DNA from 2 places in the Blautia caccae genome. Region 2 is predicted to be linked to the other one. Evidence: riboswitches for the same ligand, from Rfam matches in the RefSeq annotation. Region 2 holds a riboswitch; the other holds the start of a gene.
What was found. A riboswitch is a leader RNA that binds a small molecule or an ion and turns the genes downstream of it on or off. The one in region 2 is predicted to bind cyclic di-GMP.
Positions count from the first base shown of each region.

Region 1 (8,957 bases), on a different contig from region 2:
CCCGACCAAGGATCACCCGGGAACCCCGATTCTGCATGTGGGCAAATTCTCAAGAGGACTTGCCATGTTCTATCCTGCAGAGTACGTTCCGTCCGCAGAGCTTCCGGATGAGGAATATCCGATCATCATGATGACCGGCCGTATGCTGTATCACTATACAACAAGGGCCATGACCGGAAGAACACCGGGACTTATGGAAATCCAGGGTACCTCCTATATAGAGATGAACTACAAGGATGCCGAGGCACTGGGTATCAAAAACGGTGACAAGGTAAAAGTATCCTCCAGACGTGGTCAGATTGAATCCACCGCAAGAGTAGGACGCAAGGTTTCCCAGGGCGAATCCTGGATGCCATTCCACTTCCCGGATGGAAATGCAAACTGGCTGACCAATGCAGCACTGGACAAATACGCAAGAATACCGGAATACAAGGTATGTGCGATAAAAATTGAAAAAGCATAAGTAATGATTTTGTAACTGTTCAGCCAGGTCTGCGCATTTACCGCGCTGACCGTGTATAAGAATAGTAACGTGACAGCAGGTATTCGCCCCATCGCAAAGCGATTTTTAATGGGCGAATACCTGTAACGATTTAGCTGGCTGAGTCGTAACAAGTATAACGGAGACAACAGATATGGCACAAAACTATCCAAAGAGAATTGAAATACAGGAAGGCATAGACCTGCTTCTCTCCCATACAGAGAGAATGGGGAAGGAAAAGGTGGAGATCGATCAGGCTTACGGCAGGATTTTGGCCTGCCGGATACTGGCCAAAGAAAATATTCCGCCCTTTGACCGCTCCCCCTATGACGGTTATGCCATCCGCTCTGCGGATGTTGCAGATGCGGGACATGATACGCCGGTGACTTTAAAAATTATTGAGGAGGTACCGGCGGGACATGCGCCCGAAAAAGCGGTAGGGCCTATGGAGGCAGTAAAAATACTGACCGGAGCGCCTATCCCTCAGGGGGCCGATGCTGTGGTGAAATATGAAGACACTTCCTTTACTGATAAGGAAGTGTGTTTCTTTTCACCCATTGCTTCGGGGAGCAACATCGTAAAAGCAGGGGAAGATGTAAAGACAGGAGAGGTCGTCATGGAGGAGGGCGGACATTTAAGCCCTGCGTCCGTGGGACTGCTTGCAGGTCTCGGGTATGGAGAGGTGGAAGTCTTCAAAAAACCCAGAGTCAGGATCATCAGCACAGGGGATGAGCTTCTGCCCGTGTCGGAGGAGCTGAAACCCGGTAAAATAAGAAACAGCAGTGCCTACATGCTGCAGGGGTTTCTGCGGCAGTGGGGAATCACAGCAGATATCTACGGAATTGTCAGAGATGACGAGGACGCCATCAAGGATGCGCTCACCGCGTGTCTGGCCGATGCGGACTGTGTCATAACAACCGGAGGCGCATCTGTGGGGGATTATGACCTGGCCCTTTCCTCTATGGAGGGAATCGGAGCAGAGGTGCTCTTCTGGCAGGTGAGAATGAAGCCGGGAATGGCAACTCTGGCAGCGGTAAAGGACGGCAGGCTTTTATTGGGCCTTTCCGGCAATCCTTCTGCAGCGGCGGCAGCTTTATTTTTGCTGGGGCTTCCCGCATTCCGTAAAATGTGCGGTAAAAAAGAATACAAAGTGCCCAGTATTCCGGTATGTCTGCCGGAGGGATTTCCAAAGAAAAGCCCGGGAGGAAGGATCATCCCCGGTATTCTGGAATTCCATCAGGGAAGAGTGTGCTTAAACACCAGGAAGAATCAGGCAAACGGTATGGTCAGCCCCTGGGGCGGCTGTAATCTCATCGGCATGATTCCAAAAGGCTCGGACGCACTTTTGCCGGGCAGCACCATTGATGCCCTTTATCTGGGGGAGGATTAGGATATGGTGAAGACAGCAGCAGGGATTCTGGCAGGAGGAAAGAGCAGCAGAATGGGAAAAAACAAGGCTTCCCTTACATGGAACGGTGACACCTTTCTGCATACGCTTATAGATGCCTGCCGGGATTTCCCTGAAATCTATGTCTCAGTGGATGACAGGGAAAAATACCGGGATCTGTCCTGTACACTGGTGGAGGATGAGGAAAAAGAATACGGACCGCTGGAGGGCATTTATCAGGTATTAAAGCAGATGGATGCACCGTATGCGGTGATGCTTGCCACAGACATGCCCATGATAAGCCGGGAATTTTTAAAGGCTCTGGTGTCAAACATTACCGGTGAGGAGGACTGCCTGGTGCTCAGAAGAGAGGGCAGGCCTCAGCCGCTGTGCAGTGTGTATGCAAAAAGGATTCTGCCTGTTGTGGAGCATATGCGCAGAAACCGGGAGCACAAGCCCGGACTTTTGTTTCAGCGGGTCAATACACGGTATCTGGATTTGGAGGAGCTGGGATTCGGAGAGGCGGTCATTGCAAATGTAAATACGCCTGAAGAATATGAACAGCTCTGTTTTCATTACGGCAGAAAGCTGCAGGAATTTGCGCCCCGTGTCAGGGAAAAACTGACACACGGAAAGGTAATGGTCTGTTACCTGGACGGATTGGGTTACCGTATGTACAAAAATGCGGCGGACAATGGCAGTGTGCCTTTTATCAGCCGCAATTTTTCCGTGCTCCCTGTGAGGACTGTGGAGCCGCCGGTGACGAATCCGGCTATGGCTACCATGATAACAGGGGAACTGCCGTATGTGCACGGGATACACTCCAGAAAGGACAGGGAAGTTCTGGTCCCCACCCTGTTTGCCGGCAGGAGTGGGGAAAATACAGCATTTTTAGAGGGGGATACCAGGATTTTGAAGACAGAACTTCTGCCCAGGCTTCATGCTGCGGCAAAGGGAAAAGGCTGCGATTATTGGATTTACCGGGATGCGTGCAAAGCGGCTTCGGAGGAAAAAGAATTTATTTTTGCCCATTTTCATGAGATTGATGATGCGGCCCATGCAGACGGCCCCTTTAGCTCTGCGTGTATGGAAAAATTAAAAGAGACAGACGGATATATAGAAGCGCTCTCCGGGATTTTTAAGGGAGAGATCCTGTTGATCAGCGATCATGGCGTGCATGAGACCGGTGACGGAGGGAACCATGGGGAGAATCCGTGTTCCAATGGCGTGTACTCCTATAACATAGAGGATATGCTGGCAGTCTGGGGTGAGCATATATGAAGATAGAAGATGGTTTGTTTGAAGGCATGACCCCTGTGAAACTCAAGGGGAAGTGTGCTGACGGAGCTGAATATTCCTATCAGGCTTTTTCGGTGAGTGAGGTACTGGGCAGTGTGACTGCGGACAGCCTCGTGGAGTTTGTGAGCTGGGACGGCAGGGATACGCTTGTTTCCGGTGAAGAAATCCTCGCGGGGGATGTATACCTTGCGCAGGATGGAGAGACATACCGTCTCGTGATTCCAAAGGATACACACCGAAGGCGCTGGTGTAAACATATAACAGAAATAGAGAGTGAGCAGGGAGGGTGACAGTTGAAAATCTGTACGATCGTAGGTGTGAGAAAGTCCGGCAAGACCACAACGGTTACCGGACTCATCAAAGAACTGAAAAAACGGGGATACCGGGTGGGAACCGTAAAGAGTGTGTTCTGTCCCGAATTTACCCTGGACACTTCTGACAGTAATACGTGGAGACACAGGGAGGCGGGCGCTGATCTTGTCTGTGTAAAAGGGAAAAAAGAGACCGATATTTTACTTCCGGCGGACGTAAGCGGGGATTTCTATGAGAAACTGCCTGTGGATTACCTCATACTGGAAGGAGAGTATGAACTTTGTGTGCCCAGAATCATCTGTGCACATAAGGATGCGGAGGTTTCGGAACGTTTGACAGAGGAGACGATTGCCATAGCAGGGAGACTTGCCGGGGATAAAAAAACCTATGGGGAGTTCAGAGTCTATCACTCTGTGGAAGAGATATCCGCTCTGGCAGATCTGCTGGAAACACTTCCGGATGCGGAATTTCCTTTAAAAAAGCGTCCCATGCTCCAAAAGGCAGCGGCTTTTTGCCAGTGTGGCTGCCATAAGGCAGAGAAAAAGCTGGCCGGAAAGAAAAAACTCACGGCCCATCCCTCAGAAGCACATAGAAAACATATCTTCCTGACAGGGGAAAAAGGGGCTGGCAAGAGCACACTTTTAAACCGTATTGTGGAAGAACTGGGAACAGAGCCGGTGGGTTACAGAACACTGCCCTATGAGATCGGCGGTGTCCAGAAGGGATTTTACCTGCACAGCCTGGTACCTGTGGGAGAATACGAAAATGACAGTCCGATCCTAATACGGGCCGGTAAGGGAAAGAAGATATCCATACCGGAAACCTTTGAGACACTGGGCGCAGCCGTGATGAAAAAGGTGAAGGAAATGCCTGAAAAAACAGCCGTGATAGATGAACTCGGAAAGGCTGAGGCAGATGCCCCCGCCTTTCAGGAAGCATTGTTCTCCTGTCTGGATACCCAGAGTCTTGTCATCGGTGTCCTGCAGAAGAATACAGGTGCGTTTACACAGGCAGTGGCAGAACGCCCCGACGTGGAAGTGATTGAAGTTACAGAAAAGAACAGAGACGGTCTTCTGGAAGAAATCTGTAAAAAAATCAAAAATATGGAATGAAAAGACTTGACTAAAATTGTCAAAATTGATATTCTTAATATAGTGATCCTGTTTAATACATGAACAGAGTCAGAAAACGGAAATATAAAAAAAATAAAGGGGCAAAACTGTCGTAAGGCAGTGACGCAAAGCCACGGGTCCCAAGGGAGGGATAGCCGGGCTGCAGACAGTGATGGACAGGGATATTCTGTCCGTCTGTTGTCTTTAAGAAAAACGATATCCCTGGGTATCGTTTTTTTTGGCCCTGAAAGGGGAAGGAGAATAAAAATTGAAAATGAAAAAGTTATGCGCCTGGCTTCTTGTATCCGGTATGCTCCTGCAGACACCGGGGACTACTGCATCTGCCGCTATTCAGGGGCAGGATGTGGAGTCTTTTAAATCCGGTGCGCAGGCAGCATCCGTGGATGTGGACAGCAGCCAGAAGATGGATGCCGGGAAGCAGAGCGAGACGCCCGGATGGCAGGCGGAAACGCTGAGGAACAGGAGCCTGCAGCAACCTGCAGAAGTGCCTGAGGGCCAGATGAAAATGCAGGGTGAACAGGCGGGAGCGCCAAAGAACGCAGAGGCTGCAGAGGAACAGATGGGAGAATCCGGAAAAGAAGGTACTACAGGAATACTGTCGGGAGAATCCGGGAAAGAGGATACTACAGGGATACTGGCAGGAGAATCCGGGAAAAAAGAGACCGCAGAGGAACAGACGGGAGAGTCCGGAAAAGCAGGGACCGCAGAGAAACAGACGGAAGAGTCCGGAAAAGCAGGGACCGCAGAGGAACAGACGGAAGCGTCCGGAAAAGAAGGGGCTGCAGGAGAACAGATGGCAGGTGATCCGGATGCGCAGAAAGGAGAAGGAGCACTGCTCTCTGAGACCGGAGCGGTGGTACAGAAAGGCCGGCTGCATCTAAGCCTGCTTTACACACTCCCATACAGTGCCCCGGAAGCGCTGAACAGAGGACTGCAGGCAGTTTTAACAGGTGGCGGCCGGCAGCTTACAGCATCCTTTTCCATGCAGGAGGGTGAGGGCGTTTCTAAAAAGGCGGAGGCATCTTTTACAGATTTGGAACCCGGGCAGTACCATCTCAGTATAAGCGGAGACAGCTTTGCCTCGTATGACCAGGATGTGGAGATACAGGCCATGGAGCAGAAGATGCAGTTTCTGGATGTCTATACAGGAATGGATTTTTCTGATATGGAAAAACATCCCGGTGTTATGGGATACGGTGACGTGAACAGGGACGGCGTGATTGATGAGCAGGACAAATCGGGATTGGTCTTGGCAGTTCATCAGGAAAGTACGGACAGTATCTATGATCTGAATCAGGATCAGAGTGTTGACCTTGTGGATCTGCAGTGGCTTTCATACAGCTACGGATTTGAGAAAACGGAAGCTTATGTGTCAAGAAGTTATCTGATGGATGAAATCACAGCAGATGTGGGAGCGTCCACCCGGGTGTCGGATGGCAGTATTGAGAGTATTTTGGGCGACGGGGGAAGCGTTTCCCTGGAGCCTGCAGACGGCGGGGAGATATCAGAGGAAAATCCGGTGGAACTGCAGCTTGATCTGGAAAAACGTTCCGATATAACAGCAGGCGCGCTGGTTCTGACACCGCCGAGAGATTCCGCCAATATCATCCGGGCAGGGTCCGTGACCGTGGAATACGATGATGAAAACGGGCAGCGGCAGACCATGGAGGTTCCCATAAGCGGAGTGTCCATGTTTGCCCTCACAGCGGCACAGGCGGTCATGGAACCGGACGGTACCATAATCATCAATCTGGGAAAACAGGTTGCGATCAAGAAGGTAGTCATCAAGGTGACAGATGCCGGAGGAAGCAGTCTGGCAGATATCTCCAGGGTGGAATTTTTAAACGGAATGGAGGACAGGATTCCTGCCCCCGTGATGAATATTCCCGACAATGTAAGTACAGAGCCGGGCGATAAGAAATTCACAGTGACCTGGAACGCGCAGACAAATGTAGCCGGCTATGAAGTTATGGTGAAAAAGGACGGGAAGAGCAAAGTATATCCAACCGCTGAGAACAGTATCCTTATCACAAGCTTTGGCACAGAGAAGATGAAAAACAATGAGGAGTACACAGTTCTGGTACGTTCAGTGAACGGCGACTGGAGCAGTGCCTATTCAGAGCCGGTGACCGTGGTACCCAAGCCCTCAAAGGCGCCTGACGCTCCGGAGAATGTGAACATTTCCGGAGGATACAGAAAACTGGACATCACCTGGAAGATGATGGAGGACACAGATTTCTACACCCTCTACTACAGGGAGCAGGGCACAGAAGAATTTGAAAAGAAAGAGAATATCAAACAGAACAAATATCAGCTTACAGACTTAAAAGACGGCACAACCTATGAGATATGCCTTACGGGAACAAATGAAATGGGAACCAGCGGCAAGTCAAAAATATACGCAGGAGAGACAACGGATATCAATCCGGCAGTCACTTCCAATTACAGGCTGATCAATACGCCAAAGGAGGGCGGAGGACTGACCGCGCATATTAAATCCATTGAATATCCCTCCTCAAAACCGGAGACAGATGCAGCAGTGGCAGACAATGATTATACCACCTCCTGGAGTCTGGCATCCTGGGATGCAGGCGGATACAATGCCGGAAAGCCTTCTCCTGTCATTACCTTTGATCAGAGCTATGAGATGGACAGGCTGGTGGTAGTACCGGATGAGAAGCAGCAGTATACATATGGATATGCCAAGACAAAATATTGGGATGAAGACGGCAATGAGAAAATGATAGACGGCCATTTTACACAGAAGAAGAGTGTGAACGGCAAAGTATATTATGAATTTCAGTATTCCCAGCCATTTAAGACAAATCGGATACAGATAAACTTTGCCATGGCTTGGGCACCTGCAGACGGAAGAATCTCCATAGCAGAGATGAAGTTTTATTATTATGACAGTCTGGAAAAAGAGGTCGACGGACTGTTTGCGGATACCATGCATTTGGAGCTGCGGGAGGATGTGACCTTAAAGACCATCGAAGAGCTGGAGAAAAGGGCAGATACTCCGGATGAGGCGACAGGTGATTATCATCCGAAGCGGGATCGGCTGCTGTCGGATCTGGCCTACGCGAAAGAACTTCTCAACGATAAAAATGCCCGCAGAGTAATGAAAGTGGACACAGCCGTGACAAAGAAAAAGGACGGCGCCCTGGGCTTTTCCGGCGGCCTGAACGCGTGGCAGCCTCTCGGCATCAGTGCTCACGCCGGAGAAGAACTGGTTGTGTATGTGGGCAGAGATGACGCGGAACTGGGGGCCAACACGAACCTGAATCTCATCGCCACACAGTATCACGCGGAATCAGGAAACTGGAGCAAGGTTGTGGTCCAGAATCTGAAAAACGGAAAAAATGAAGTTACCATTCCCCAGATTGGAAGTCTGAGTGCAGAACACGGGGGCAGTTTGTATGTGGAATTTACAGGAAATAATGACGCGTTGAATATGAGCGTGCGTGTAAGCGGAGGGCAGGAGATACCAAAGCTTGACATTTCAAACGCGGCAGATGAGGCGGAAGCAAAAGAAGCGGTCAGGGCGTATGTGGAGAAATTAAATGCATATGTTCCGGAAATTTCGGATCTTCACAAAAAGTTTCATGAGGGGAATAAGGAAAGCGGCTGTGACTACAGCTATGACAAAAAGAACTGCATTTTGGGAGCAACGGACATTGTACTGCATCAGATGATGTATTCCGTATCCGCGGAACAGATCTTAAACGGTATCAACAACAAGCTGAAAAACCAGGGAAAAGAAAACAGCCTGGACAACCAGACAGAAGTATTATACGAATCCTGTCAGGCCATGGAACAGATGGTGACACTGTTTTACCAGCACAAAGGACTTGGCGATTATAATGGTGACAAGACACTGGCAGCCCGGTACGGCGGCAAGAACAATCTGCCATCCAGCCGTCTGAATATCCGTTACATGAGAATGTTTTCAGGGGCATTTATGTATGCCGGCGGGCTCCATATCGGTATCGAGTGGGGCAGCGCAGCAGGACTGGCAAACAGTGTACCGGTACAGAGTGACAACGGCAGATATGTGAGCGGACAGCTATTTGGCTGGGGAATCGCCCATGAGATTGGCCATATCATCAATCAGCCATCCTATGCCATTGCGGAAATAACCAACAACTATTACTCCATTCTGGCACAGGCCAAGGAGACGAATGATTCTGTCCGTTATCAATATGCAGATGTATATAAAAAGGTCACTTCAGGGACAAAGGGCCGCGCAGAGAGCGTATTTACAAGCCTTGCCATGTATTGGCAGCTCCATCTGGCCTATGATGAGGGATATAATTTCAGGACTTATGATAACTATGAGGAGCAG
Region 1 is NZ_JBBMFP010000005.1:240,115-249,071, forward strand. Features, by position in the region: gene fdhF (formate dehydrogenase subunit alpha) at 1-463, shown strand, start outside; gene WMO65_RS07785 (molybdopterin molybdotransferase MoeA) at 636-1,871, shown strand; gene WMO65_RS07790 (NTP transferase domain-containing protein) at 1,875-3,149, shown strand; gene WMO65_RS07795 (hypothetical protein) at 3,146-3,457, shown strand; gene mobB (molybdopterin-guanine dinucleotide biosynthesis protein B) at 3,461-4,591, shown strand; cyclic di-GMP riboswitch class I at 4,682-4,759, shown strand; gene WMO65_RS07805 (fibronectin type III domain-containing protein) at 4,866-8,957, shown strand, end outside.
Region 1: it holds a riboswitch for cyclic di-GMP, as region 2 does, so the genes downstream of both, WMO65_RS07805 (fibronectin type III domain-containing protein) here and WMO65_RS16475 (hypothetical protein) in region 2, are expected to answer to the same signal.

Region 2 (8,957 bases):
TTATCACTTGTGACATCTGTATCTGCCAACACCGGCACACACATCCCAATCGTCATAACCCCTGCCAATCCCATAGCTACTAACCCTTTTTTCTTCATAACCAAATCCTCCTAAATTATAATTTTAATTAATTTCCATTTCAAAATTCTCGACTCTACTCTCATACACCACATGGAACACCAGCACTCCCGAATATTCCCCCGCACACAAATCAATATTATTTTCCGGCAGAATATTCACATCCTGTGCCTCACTCCATCCATCCAGAATCGCGTGATTCTCTTCCGGTGTAATCAAGTTTCCGGCTATCTCCAGCCGGTATTCCCAACTGTTTTCTCCGCAGTACAATGCGAAGTTCTTCCTGTCTCTGCTCTCAGTTCCTTCCACTGTGACTACAAGCTCGCCATCCTCTTCCGGTATCAATTTCTTAGTCTGAATCGTAAAGCTGTCCGTGTCATCTGTCAGTTTTACCTGTGAAGGAATTTCGACTTCATATACAGGTTCATTTGACGGCAGCGGTTCTTTTTCAGCATCCAGGTCTTCCGGGGTATTCTCCATATCTTCCATTCCATCTATGGATTCTCCTTCATCCTTTTCACCGGTATCCGCTGTCTCTTCATCTTCTGCGTCTGTTTCCTCAGAAATATCCTCCTGTCCTTCCGTTTGAGGTGAGGTCACCTCATGGGCCTCTTCATCCATATGGGAAATATTATCCTTCTGGCCCTGATTTGTTATTCCGGACGGTGTATCTTTCTGACTGTCACCGCTTTCTTCTCCTCCGTTCTCATCTTCTTTCTTATTATTTTGTCCGTCTGTTTCCCCGGATTCTTCCGGTTTGGAATCCTTCTGTTCAGGATTTTCACTTTCGGGGTCATCTTCCCCCTGCTGCTCTGAATCCTGGTCTTCCTCCTCCAAATCCTTACTTTCCTGCTGTTCCTCCAGCTCCTGCTGCTTTTTCAGCTCTTCTTCTGCTTTCAGCTTTTCCAGCTCATACTTGCAGGGAACCGCTTCAACTGCAGGCCGGTACGCACATTCCGGACAATGATTTGTAATGCCGTCCCCATCCGTATCCACACACTCATGGTCGCATGGTATTTCCGGCACTGCCTCTCTATAGCCACAGAATTCATCGTGATGATGCACTCTGTTGACTTCATCCTTTTCTTCCTCATTTTCTTCCTGAAGACTATCTTCTGTTTCCTCTTCTTCATCAAAGTCCTGAGGTTCTTCTATATCTGCTAAAATCCAATTTCCGTCCACATCCCGGACAAGCTCCTGTGATACTGCAGGATCTGCTTCCCCGTCTTCATTAAATTGCTCCGCGTCAGCAAAGGCCATCCCCGTATTTCCAACTACAAGTACCGCTGACGTGATTACAGAAATTACAATCCCTCTCCAATTCCTGCTGTCCATGAAACACCACCCTTATCTCACATCGAGCACGGTCTCCATATTTGCTCCGTTCATGGGGGATAAGTCCACAATACTTGCCGTTGTGATTCTCAGTTCAGCCGCATATTCCCCTGCATCCAAAGCCTTGCTCAATGTAGCTGTTGTAATCGCCTCCCCGGGAGGCACCTGTTTTGATTCATAAAGCACTTCCCCGCTGTCCTTGAGCACAAGCTGGAATGTAAAATAACAGGGGTTCCCTTCCGGGTTGGAAAATGCCACATCCACATCTGTCTGTCCTGCAGGAATATATATCTTAGGATATCCCGGTAATTCTATATTCTCCGCATTGGGATCGCCTTTCGGGGCCTCCGGGATAGTTCCGTCCCAGTCCCCTGCATTTGGATCAATATCCGCTGATACCTGCTCCTCCTGTGCCTTGTCATTGTCTCCGCCAAACCATCCGAGCTTATACCCCGCTGCACCGGCACCGCCCACTGCTATAACACCTACAAGGGCTCCGATCATGATTTTCTGTCTCAGTACCGCTTTCTGAAGTTTTAGGGCATTATCAGTGACCATCTCACCGGTGCTCTTTGTTTTCTTCTCTTCTTCACTCAATTCTCTCACCTCTGAAATTTTTGGCCGCACGGAATTATATTTTATGTCTTCAGGATGTTTTTGTTATTATAGGTATAATAACAAAGAGAGTATGCCTAGGCATACTCTCGCGCGGTTCCTGATTTTTTTCAGTTTCGGATGTTTGTGCGGCAAACTCCGGCGCTATGCCTGAACTTTGCACAAACCTAAAGGATTCTGCTGCCTCCGGCAGGGGCGTTCTTTCATTTTTTCGTACAAAAAGAACATACTTATCCTGTGACAAGTATCTACCGGTTTTTTACCTCGGGATACACTTTTCCCCGAAATAAAAACTGCCTGCAGCAATTTGCAGGCAGAAGCGTATCAAAATAAAGCAAGGTATAAAAATCACCTTACAAAAAATAATACGGCAACTGGCTGTCATAGTCATGCTTGTTAGACCTTAGACCCTTTAGCTTTGTGTCACTGCCTTTCGACAGCTTTACTATTATCGAATATTTATCTTAAACTCACCATACTCCATTTCGTGTTAAATGTCAACATGTATTTACAGAATACCAAAATTATACTATTTATGCCAAGAATGTGCAAATATGACTTTGCACATCCAGTATGACAAAAATATTTCTTCACAATATATTCGCAATGTTATACCCTGCATTATTTTAATATTTTTAAATTCATCCGCATTCCCCGAAACAATCCTGTCCCATCTCAATTCCCACTACTCTCATACCTCCCAAGCCCCCTCTTAAGCACAATAACAGCCACCCCCGCCATCACCGCACACACTGCCGGCATAACCATCACCCCGGCACGCATCCCGCTCTTTCCCAGCAGATACCCCACCGGATAGTAACTGACAAACGCATACGGAATCAAATACGCAAATATCCCCTGCAGTACAGGCGGATAAATGATCAGCGGATATTTCGCCATCTCCCCAATGGAAATAGCAAAGAAATTCAAACTGTTCTTCCCTCCCTCCATCCAAAATGAGGCACAGCTTGCAATCCAGATCATACACACACGAATCACACAACATTCCACAAGAAATACCGCCAGACAGACAATTTTCCACAAACTCCACCTGATATTACAGTGACTTGCCCCCAGAGCAAACACAGCCGCCGCAATCCCCATCTTATTCAGCCCGTCAAAATCAATCCTGGCCGTGAGAAGCTGCAGCCCCACGGGAAGCGGCCGCACCAGAAACCGGTCCAGATCCGCCATATTGATCATCTCCGCAATCTTCCAGGTTCCCTGAAAAAAGAAGTTAATACACCCCTCCGAGAACAACAGAAAACTGTACAAAAGCAGTATCTCCCACAGCTTCCAGCCCCCCACCTCAGGGATATTACTGTAAATGATCCCAAGCACCCCCAGATTACAAACCTGAGAAAACCCGGTAAAAAATACCATCATCAGGAAATCCGTCCTGTACTCAGCCAGGGACTTCATATTCTGCATCTGAATCTGCCCATACATCCTCAGATAATGCCTCCATCTCCTCATCTCTCACCCTCCATACAGGGAAATGACCCCTGATGCTTTCTTCCAAAAAAGTGCCCCGCACACCCACAAAATCCCAATCCAAACAGCCTGCACCGCAATCCCCCGAAGACTCTCCTCCATGGAAAAAGTCCCTATAAAAATGCTGCATGGCGTAAATACGATTCCCTGAAAAGGCAGCACCTCCACAACCCTTCTAAGCCCCCCGGGAAACATCACAAGCGGCAGGATCGCCCCGGAAAAAAAGTTGGTCAGCACCTCCCTGGCCTTAGTCACCCCATAAGAATTATCCGTATAAAAACACAGCAGGGAAAACAAATACTGTATCCCAAACTTTATCCCCATTCCCAAAAACAGGGACACCAAAAACAGCAGTACCCTCTCCAAACGGATTCCCGCCGCACCGTTCACCGACAGATACAGACACCCGACAAGTATCAGCGTCACCCCGAATTCCATCCCGGCTGTCCCCAGCATCCTGAAAAAAAGCATTCCCCTGTAAGGCACCGGCTTGAGCAGATCAAGAATGATATCCCCCTTTATGATCCTCTTCGCCGTATTCATCTCAAATCCAAAAGAAAAGGAACAGTTACACAAAAAGGCTACAAACACATACTTTCTCATAATTTCCCAGGTATACCCATTTACCACCCCCTGATACCTGAAAATACTCCTCCATACATAATAGAGCACTGCAGCCTGGATAAAATTAGCCAGCATCCCCGTAATAAAATTGCTCCGGTACGCACATCCCTCCAAAAACCCGCACCGCATATAAGCCATGTACTTCTTCATCCGCAGCTCCTCCTGTTAAAAAGCCCGATCACGATCTGCTCCAGCGTGGTCCCTTCAGGATACTGTTCAAAAATCTTATCCATCCTGTCATCAAATAAAATCTCCCCCTGCTCCAGAATGATCAAACGCCCGCACAGGGATTCCAGGTCATTCAGGTCATGGCTGGTCAGCAGAATCGTCGTATTCTTCTCCTCATTGATTCTTCGCAGAAACGCATAAATCTTCTGCTTCACCGCCACATCAAGTCCAATGGTAGGCTCATCCAGAAAGAGGATTGGCGGCTCATGCAGAAGTGCCGCCGCCATATCTGCCCGCACCCGCTGCCCCAGCGAGAGCTTCCTGGCCGGCTGCCCCAGAAATGCGTCCAAATCCAGAATCTCCCGGAATTCCCGCATATTTTTTTCGTACCTGTCATCCGGTATCTCATAGATATTTTTCAGCAGCCGAAAAGTCTCGATCACCGGAATATCCCACCAAAGCTGTGTCTTCTGTCCAAATACCACACCGATCTTCTTCGCGTTCTCCATCCTGTCACAAAACGGGTTCTTTCCCATAATGGACACCTCACCCCCGCTGGGCTTCAGAATCCCTGTGAGCATCTTGATCGTGGTGGATTTCCCGGCCCCGTTTGCGCCCAAAAACGCCACACTCTCCCCCTGCGCAATGGAAAAAGACACCCCCTTCACAGCCTCCTTTTTCCCATACCTGGGTTTGATAAGATGGCGGATACTCCCCCGGATTCCCTCCTCCTTTTTGACAGTCCTATACTCCTTTTTCAAATCTCTGACTTCCATCACTTCCAATTTGAGCACTTCCTTTCCCCAGTTTATTACCTGTTTGAAGGATAACAGACCCTCCGCAAAATGGACATATGGTTTTCTAAGAAATACCTGTCAAAATCCAACATCTTCGCCACATCCCCTCGAATTTTACTGCCTCCCGTGATAAAATATCACTATTCAAAGTCCTGCGAAACCCAGCACGAAAGCCGGAGCAGACTATCATCCACAATACAAGAGAAAGGAAGTGCTGTTATGCTCGGAAACAGGGACCTTTTGATCCACCGGACTGCCGTCAGTCTCCTGTCCCTGCAGTTCAACCACTGCGGCATCCAGGAGTGCAGTCCCGGCTATCAGTATGGATTTTATATGAAACCCTACCACCTCATCCATTTTGTCCTGAAAGGCAGCGGCACTCTGGAGACTGAGGGAAGAACCTACAACGTCCGCGCCGGACAGGCTTTCTATATCCCCTCCGGCACTTCCGGGCACTATCAGGCCTCCCGCACAGACCCATGGAAATACACCTGGATCGGTTTTTTCTGCGATTCCCGCAGCCCCTTTGTGGAAATGCTGTTCGGCAAAGACAGGGTTACGGATATCTGCCTGCCCCCGGATGAACTGGAGCGCCTGATATTATCTATACTCACTGTCACAGATCCCCGGCTGCAGAATGTCAGGTCCTACAGCAGAAATGAGTATCCCGGCGAACAGTTTTTCCCTGTCTCCCAGCCGGAGAAATGTCTGGAAGTGAACAGCCGTATGCTCCACCTGTTCGCACGCCTGATTGAAACACAGGCCTGCCATTGTCCCTCCTCCATCCGGGAAAAAGATTATGCGCAGGATGCCAGGGCCTTTATTGACTCCTGCTACAGCGAGCCCATCAAAATACAGGATGTGGCGGATGTACTCCATATTCATCCCAATTACCTGTGTTCTGTTTTCAAGGCAGCCTATGGGCAGACTCCCAGGGAATATTTAAAAGCGCTGAGAATGGAACGTGCCTCCACCCTGCTTCTCAGAACAGAACAGCCCGTGTCGACCATTGCCGCGTCAGTGGGCTTTTCCAGCCCCTTTCAGTTCTCTGCCATGTTCAAGAAATACTTCGGCCTCTCACCTGCCGCCTATCGAAAAGAGGGATAATAGGGAAAAAGATACCCGCCGGCATCTCTGCCGGCGGATATCTTTTTCCCTTATAAGGGCGCTCCCTCATAATCACCTTTTTTATTTTTGATCACCAGTTCTTCTTCTTCCTCTCTGTAAGCTCTCGGGCTCATTCCATAATGCTGTTTAAATATTTTGGAAAAAGCCAGCTGATCCACATAGCCCACGGAATTGGCAATGGCATTGATCTGCATATCTGTGTTCTTCAGCAGGGACCTTGCTTTTTCCATACGCAGGTTCACCAGATATTCCTGGGGTGAACATCCTATGGCTTTCTTGAAGCTGCTTGTCAGATAACTCCGGTTCACACCAATGTAATCCGCAAGCTCATTGATCTTGATCTTCTGGTTATAATTAAAGGAAATATACTCCATTGCATGTTTCACATACACAGAACCGGGATACGGATGCGGACTGCCCGAACCCGGAATATTCTTCCTGTGCTCGTCAATCAGCGCGGAAAAAAACAGCATCAGAAGCCCGTTTCTCCTCAGCTCGTCCGTGTAGGAGAGCTGGTGCGCCTCCAGCATTGCATCAATATATTCATTCAGCACCCCCATACACTCAACCTTATGCACAGGCGTCTTCACTGAAAATCCCGCACCGTTGGCACATTCCTCAGCCTTAAACCCGGTAAAGCCCACCCACATATAAGACCACGGGTCATCCTGGTCAGCCTCATACCATGCCTCCGTGCTGGGCGGAATCAGGAACGCGTCCCCTGCGCTCAGGTTATATTTCTTTTTATATATCTCCAGAGTTCCCTTACCTTCCCTCACAATATGCAATACATAAGAAGTCCTCTTATTCGGCCCGAAACGGTGCCCCGGGTCGCAGTATTCCCAGCCGCAGTAAATAAGACATAGCTCCACAGCTTCCCTCTGCAAATCTTCCAGGCATCTGTATCTGGCCGAACTCGTAAATCCGGTTGTGTGTTTCAACGCAATCCCTCCTTCTGCATGCATAGATGACAATGGACAAACACCATTGCCGCAGTTAAAAAACGGCGGAAATGTCCGGGAACACTACCCTGAACATTCCCGCCGCATCATTCTAGTCAGTTACCTTTTTCAGGGTATAGAGCAGGGATGCAAAATCTCCGCCCTTTTTGTTCAAATCTTCCCTGTCAATCGGTATACCCACCTGCATCAGCTCATCGCCGTATGCGCAGTAGGTTTTCACCATATCTTCATCTGTTCGTAATCCATATATTTTCGCTATATTGTCATCATAAGATGCGGAAGGAGCCAGATCACAGCTCACCTCATACAGTGTATCCGCATCCAGTCCCTGGAGCTTCAGCCTGAGCCAGGATGCATTTACCTTGTTCATTCTCTGGTAGAACGCGGCAACTGCCTGGGATTTATCCCGGGCCACTACCATCCATGCCGTGTCATTTCCCTCAAAAGGACTCAGCAGACGGTAGAAATCGCCGTCCACCTGAATCAGCTCCCTGTATTCCTTCATGAACGCAACCTGCTTTTTCACGCTCTCCAGTTCTGCCTCTGACAGCAGGTTCAGATCCAGTTCATAGCCGAATGTTCCGAAGTACGCCACATTCGCCCTTGTCTCGATGGGCGTCATACGGTGCATCTGATGGTTCGGCACTGCTGACACGTGGGAGCCCATGCTGACAACAGGATATACATAAGAAGTACCGTACTGGATCTTGGTCCTCTCACTGGCATCCGTATCATCACTGGTCCAGGTCTGCGGCGCAAAATACAGCATGCCCGGATCAAACCTGGCTCCGCCGCTGGCACAGGATTCAAACAGGATGTCAGGGAACTCTGTGGTCAGGCGGGTATACAGGTCATACACGCCCAAAATGTATTTATGCATCACCTTACCCTGCTGGGAGGCGTCTGCCCCTCTGCTGAAAGGCTCTGTCATATAACGGTTCATATCCCACTTGATGTAGGAGATGGAGGATTCCCGCAGTATCTTAGAGATCATTTCGTAGATATAATCTACCACTTCTTTTCTGGAGAAGTCAAGTACATGCTGATGCCTTGCGTGTGACTCAAAGCGGCCCGGCACACCGATCAGCCAGTCCGGATGTGCCCGGTACAGGTCACTGTCCTTGTTCACCATCTCCAGTTCCACCCAGAGACCAAACTTCAGCCCCAGCTCCTCCACCTTACGTGAAAGACCGGAGATGCCGTCCGGCAGCTTTTCAAGGTTGACGTACCAGTCGCCAAGACCTCTGTAGTCATCATTCCTGGCCCCGAACCATCCATCGTCAAGGACGAACAGCTCCACACCGGCCTCTTTTGCTTTCTTTGCTATGGTTAATATTTTTTCCTCATTAAAATCAAAATATGTGGCTTCCCAGTTGTTGAGCAGGATTGGGCGCGCCTTGTCTCTCCAGGTACCCCTCATGAGACGTTTCCTGTACAGTCTGTGGTATGCCTGGCTCATCTTATTCAGGCCCTGGTCGCTGTATACCATAACCACCTCAGGTGTCTGGAAGCTCTCGCCCTGACCAAGCTCCCATGCAAAATCCTCCGGATTGATACCCAGCATAACCCTTGTCATATCAAACGTGGAGACTTCTGCCTGTGCCAGGAAGTTTCCGCTGTACACCAGGCTGAATCCGTAGACCTCACCCTGGTTCTCTGTGGTGTGGGGGCGTTTCAGTGCGATGAACGGGTTGTGTTCCGCGCCGCTGCATGTGCCGTTTGACCCATGCACAGACTGAATACCCATATCCAGCCT
Region 2 is NZ_JBBMFP010000015.1:68,302-77,258, reverse strand. Features, by position in the region: gene WMO65_RS16485 (hypothetical protein) at 1-98, opposite strand, end outside; gene WMO65_RS16480 (hypothetical protein) at 124-1,413, opposite strand; gene WMO65_RS16475 (hypothetical protein) at 1,426-2,010, opposite strand; cyclic di-GMP riboswitch class I at 2,395-2,485, opposite strand; gene WMO65_RS16470 (ABC transporter permease) at 2,704-3,504, opposite strand; gene WMO65_RS16465 (ABC transporter permease) at 3,508-4,296, opposite strand; gene WMO65_RS16460 (ABC transporter ATP-binding protein) at 4,293-5,090, opposite strand; gene WMO65_RS16455 (AraC family transcriptional regulator) at 5,331-6,218, shown strand; gene WMO65_RS16450 (AraC family transcriptional regulator) at 6,269-7,180, opposite strand; gene WMO65_RS16445 (alpha-galactosidase) at 7,293-8,957, opposite strand, start outside.